2 linked regions of the Acuticoccus sediminis genome follow. The protein of the gene in region 1 interacts with the protein of each later gene in a pairwise test. Links are inferred from orthologs where the notes say so. Each region holds a gene or a part of one and is shown in the gene's direction. Other genes may lie near its edges.

What was found. Proteins that work in one complex are often made in the same cells at the same time.
Region 2: the proteins of DLJ53_RS19730 (region 1) and rplK interact in binary tests that used the Escherichia coli proteins (3 or more experiments, as listed by UniProt). The link is inferred for Acuticoccus sediminis from one-to-one orthologs.

What each region holds. Positions count from the first base shown.
Region 1 is NZ_QHHQ01000004.1:344,600-347,357, forward strand. It holds DLJ53_RS19730 (50S ribosomal protein L11 methyltransferase), read left to right. Parts: upstream 1-825; coding sequence 826-1,692; downstream 1,693-2,758. Other genes in the region: DLJ53_RS19725 (glutathione S-transferase), read left to right, coding at 133-744; DLJ53_RS19735 (hypothetical protein), read right to left, coding at 1,746-1,967; DLJ53_RS19740 (aminopeptidase P family protein), read left to right, coding at 2,174-2,758. UniProt on the Escherichia coli protein: Methylates ribosomal protein L11.
Region 2 is NZ_QHHQ01000004.1:751,912-754,696, reverse strand. It holds rplK (50S ribosomal protein L11), read left to right. Parts: upstream 1-1,069; coding sequence 1,070-1,501; downstream 1,502-2,785. Other genes in the region: DLJ53_RS21480 (hypothetical protein), read left to right, coding at 2,480-2,770; rplA (50S ribosomal protein L1), read left to right, coding at 1,494-2,195; nusG (transcription termination/antitermination protein NusG), read left to right, coding at 397-933; secE (preprotein translocase subunit SecE), read left to right, coding at 168-353. UniProt on the Escherichia coli protein: Forms part of the ribosomal stalk which helps the ribosome interact with GTP-bound translation factors.

The sequences.
Region 1 (2,758 bases):
TCCCGCCGGTGGCCCCGCGCGCGAACGGCCGCGCCGCGATCCCCGGCAGCGACACGGCAAGCGACACGGCACTGGCTCGCCGCGACGAAATGTGCATCCTCCCTCCCCGCTCGAGCGATGGAGGAATGGCGGATGAAGCTCTACGGCATGTTGGACTCGCCCTATGTGCGGCGCGTCGCGGTCTCGCTGAAGCTGCTCGACCTGCCGTTCGAGCACGTCCCACTGTCCGTTTTCCGCGACTACGAGCGCTTCGCGGCGATCAACCCCACGGTCAAGGCGCCGACCCTGACGACGGACGACGGCATCACGCTGATCGACTCCACTCTGATCCTCCAGCACATCGAAGATGTCGCCGGACCGGGCCGCTCGCTGCGTCCGACCGATCCGATCGCCCGGCAGAAAGGCCTGCGCCTCACCGGGCTGGCGCTCGCCGCCTGCGAGAAGACGGTGCAGATCGTCTACGAGCACCAGCTCCGGCCGGACGACAGGCGCCATCAGCCCTGGGTGGAGCGTGTCGACGGGCAGCTCCGCGCCGCCTACGCGTTGCTGGAGGCGGAGGTGGACCCCGATGGCTGGATGGGGGGCGAGCGCATGCTGGACCCCGACATCGCCGTCGCGATCACCTGGCGCTTCACGCAGTTCATGATGCCGGAGCGGATCGTGGCCGCCGACTATCCGCGCCTCGCCGCTCTCAGCGCCCGCGCCGAGGCTCTCCCCGCCTTCGCCTCGACGCCGCTGGACTAGCCGTCCTGCGGCGATCGGAGCCTGCCGCGAATCCCTTGTGATCGGGTGCGAACGGCGCGAGAAGGAGAGAAAGGAGACATCATGGTCACGCGCGCTTTCGCAACCCTCGGGGTTGGCGATCAATACGAGTCCATCGCCGAGCAGATGATTGCGACGCTGGACGTCCTGGTGGACGACGGCGAGCCGATCCTGTCGGCCTACCGGCCACTGCAGGACGGCGAGTGGCTGATCGACGTGATGTTCGTCGACAAGGACGCGGACGCGCGTGCGCGGTGGCTGGCCGAAGCGCGCGAGCTTCTGCCGGAGCTGCCGGATTTCGAAGAGGATCCGGTCGCCGAGCGCGACTGGGTGGCCGAGAGTCAGAAGGCGCTGCATCCGATTCATGCCGGACGCTTCGTCGTGTTCGGCTCGCACGACAGGGACAAGATGGTCCCGACGCAGTGGCGGATCGAGATCGACGCCGGCCGCGCCTTCGGCACCGCGCATCATGCTTCGACGCGCGGATGCCTCATCGCGTTGGAAAAGCTGGCCAAGCGGCGGCCGCTGACCACTGTGGCGGATGTCGGTACGGGCACGGGCGTCCTCGCCATCGCTGCCGATCGGCTCGGAGCCAGAGCGGTAGCGGCAGGGGACATCGATCCCGTTTCAGTGGAGGTGGCCCGCCGCAACATCGCCGTCAACCGTACGCACAGACCCATACCGGTTGTCGTGAAAGCGGGACCGTTCGCGATCGCCGACACGGTGATCGCCAACATCCTGGCGCGCCCTTTGATCGCGATGGCCAACGATCTGGCGTTGGCCACGGGGCGTACGCTCGTTCTCTCAGGGCTGAGAACGGCGCATGTTCGCCCCGTGAAGGCCGCCTACCGCGCCCGAGGGCTGGTCGTGGCGGATCAGATCATCATCGAGGACTGGGCCACCCTGACGCTCGAACGGCCGCTCAGATGAGGCGGGTGCGTCGAGCCGGTCGCGAGCGGTCCGGTCCGCGAGGGACGATGCCGTTAGACGAAGGGGTAACCGCGCGGGTCGCGCTTGACGATCTCGTCGCGCTCATAGCCAAGCTTGGTCAGCGTGGCGTCGTCGAGGCTGAGAAGGTACGCGGCGACGGCGCGATCGGCCTGGCGCTTGCGGGACTCCATGACCTTCTCGCCGAGGCGAGCAAAGAACCCCTTCTGGGCTACCGGACGGTCGTTGGCGAAGTCTTGCGTGGCGGTGATGGCCATTTCATTAATCCCTGGTTTGTGCGCCGCAACATCTTACGAACACTTCGTTGTCGGCGGCTGACGGTGACGAAGGTACGAAACTCCGCTGCGATCTCAATGCACAGACCTGCATGGCTGGCTCCGCGTAGTGCAATGCAATATGCATGGCCTGCTGCGCATGGCCGCTCGAACCCGCCCCTGAACTTATTGTCGACGCCCAGAATCGCATGACCTTCCAGACCTTCGACACCGCCTCGACGCCCGCCCCCGACATCGAAAAACGGGTGCAACATCTGAGAGATAGCCTCGACGCGCTGGGCGTGGACGGGGTCGTCGTCCCGCACGAGGACGCCTACCAGAGCGAGTACTTGCCGCCCTCCGAAGACCGCCTGCAGTTCATGACCGGTTTTACTGGGTCGGCAGGCCGGGCTTTCGTTTTGCGGGATGCTGCCATGTTCGTGACGGATGGCCGTTACACGCTGCAAGCTTCGGCCCAGGTTCCGCCACTCTTCCACATCGTCAGCGACCAGCCCGCCGCGCGGGAATGGGCCCGCGCGAATCTGGCCGGCAAGCGGCTCGGCGTCGACCCGCACCTCCATACCCGTAGCGACCTCGAGCGGATCGCCAAGCTCGCCGAGGGGCTGACCCTCGTGAAGCTGGACCGCAACCCCGTCGATCCCGTCTGGCCGGACCGCCCTGCCCCTCCGCGCGGTATGGTGCGGGCCCACCCCGAGACGCTCGCCGGCCGCAGCATGCCCGAGAAGATCGCCGACGTGCGGGCGGCGATGGAGGGCGATGCTCTCTATATCGCC
Region 2 (2,785 bases), 410 kb from region 1 along the record:
GAACGATTGTTAGGTACGGCCTCCGCGAGGCGCCGACGGGGGTCGTGCGCCTTGATGTTTCGACGATCGGTGTCGGGCAAGCCCTGCGGCGGTGCTGCGGGGCTTCACTGCGTCGACAACAGAACGAACGCCGTCTGGGTCTGGCCCAAGCGGCAAAAGGGGTCTGAGTGGCAACGAATCCGTTGACGTTCTTCCAGCAGGTCCGGACCGAAGCGGCGAAAGTCGTGTGGCCGAGCCGGCGTGAGACGATCATCACCACCGTGATGGTGTTCATCATGTGCGCCTTCACGTCGGTGTTCTTCTTTCTGGTGGACCGCATCCTCGGGTGGGGTGTCGGTCAGATCCTCGGTTGAGGCGCTTGGCTAGCTGCCCCGACGGATCACCGAGGCAAACGACATGAACAAGCGTTGGTACATCGTCCACGCGTATACGAACTTTGAGAACAAGGTCCGCGAGGCGATCCTTGCGGAGGCTGAGCTGCGTGGCCTGACGGAGTATTTCGACGACGTCCTGGTCCCGAAGGAGAAGGTGAGCGAGGTCAAGCGCGGCCGGCGGGTCGAGACGGAGCGGGTGACGTTTCCCGGCTACGTCCTCGTCAAGTGCGCGCTGACCGACCAGGTCTTCCACCTCATCAAGAACACCCCCAAGGTGACGGGGTTCCTGGGCGCCACCCAGCGCCCGCAGCCGATCCCCGACCGCGAGGCCGAGCGGATCCTGCACCAGGTGACCGAGGAGGTGGAGCGTCCGCGTCCGAAGGTGACCTTCGAGGTGGGCGAGCAGGTTCGCGTGGCGGACGGTCCGTTCGCCTCGTTCAACGGCCTGGTCGAGGAGGTCGACGACGAGCGGGCGCGGGTGAAGGTGGCGGTGTCCATCTTCGGCCGACCCACCAACGTCGAGCTCGAGTACGGCCAGGTGGAGAAGATGGCGCAGTGATGCGCTGAACGGCCCGTGCGCCTGGCGCTGGGCCGACGAGTTGCGGGAGGTGAGGGGACGGCCAATCCCCAGGCCACAACCGCAGACGGGCATGGGGCCCGACTTTGGCAGGGCCTCGGCCCGTTAAGGAGAGCAGATGGCAAAGAAGATTGCCGGTTATATCAAGCTGCAGGTGCCGGCCGGCGCCGCGACCCCGTCGCCGCCGATCGGCCCGGCGCTCGGTCAGCGCGGCTTGAACATCGTGATGTTCACGAAGGACTTCAACGCGAAGACGCAGGACATGGAAAAGGGTGCGCCCTGTCCGACCGTCATCACGTACTACACGGACAAGTCCTTCACGTTCGAGATCAAGACCCCGCCGGTCTCCTACTTCCTGAAGAAGGCGACGGGTCTCGCCTCCGGCTCCAAGGCGCCGGGCAAGGAGAAGGCCGGGACGGTCACGATGGCCCAGTGCCGCGAGATCGCCGAAGCGAAGATGAAGGACCTCAACGCCGATACGATCGATCAGGCGGCGAAGATGGTCATGGGCTCTGCCCGCTCGATGGGTCTGGAGGTCGTCGATGGCTAAGCTCGCGAAGCGCATGCAGGCGGCCTACGAGGGCCTCGACCGCGGCGCCACCTACTCGCTGTCCGACGCCGTGAAGCTCCTCAAGGACCGCACGAAGGTGAAGTTCGACGAGACCGTCGAGGTCTCCTTCAACCTTGGTGTCGACCCGCGCCACGCCGACCAGATGGTCCGCGGCGTCTGCCTGCTGCCGCACGGCACCGGCAAGACCGTGAAGGTCGCCGTGTTCGCCCGTGGCGACAAGGCCGAGGAGGCGAAGGCCGCCGGAGCCGACATCGTCGGCGCCGAGGAACTCGTCGCCGAGGTCCAGGCCGGCAAGATCGACTTCGAGCGCTGCATCGCCACCCCGGACATGATGCCGCTGGTCGGCCGCCTCGGTAAGGTGCTCGGCCCGCGCGGCCTGATGCCGAACCCGAAGGTCGGCACCGTGACGCCGGACGTCGCCAAGGCCGTGCAGGACGCCAAGGGCGGCGCCATGCAGTTCCGCGTCGAGAAGGCCGGTATCGTCCACGGCGGCGTCGGCAAGCTCTCGTTCGACGAGACCAAGCTGGTCGAGAACATCCGCGCCTTCTACGACGCGGTGAGCAAGGCCAGGCCGACGGGTGCCAAGGGCACCTACATGAAGAAGGCGTCGATGACGTCGACCATGGGCCCCGGCCTGAAGGTCGATCTGTCGACGATGGCTGCGGAGCAGTAAGGGTGGCAGGCCAGCCTCAACCGCGCTGGCGCCGCATGGTGCTCGCCGCGCTCGTCGCGGCGTCCACCGTGTTCGTACTGCAACTGGCGCAGCGGCTGATGAGCTGACGCGGCCAGCCGCGACGACGACGAGCATGGGCGCCGGGACCGTTCTCGGCGCCTGTTGGGACGACCGGCCCCGGGGCCGGTCCATCGTGGAGCGTCGGGTGGCGAAAGGCACGGACAGGACACGGATCGCGACGGACGGGGCCACGGCGGTTCCGCCCATGACGAGCGGTTCGCCTCATGTCCGGTGAAGCACTGATCCGGGGGCGGGACGTCAGGTTCGCCCTCGTGTTCGCGGGCTTCCAGCTCCTGGCCTACGTGCCGGTGTTCCTGGTGCTGTACGGCGTTTCGGCGATGTGGTCGCCGGAGGGGCAGCGAGGGGAGTGGCATCTCGCCTCGTTCGCCACCGTGGGCGTCTCGGCGGTCGCCGTGTTCGCCGCCGCCTTCGTCGTGATCCTCGGTCTGAGCGCCGTTACCGGCGTGCTCGACTGGATCACCGGCGACAAGCGCGCCGGACGCGCCGCGGGCTGAGAGGCTCCGGACCGC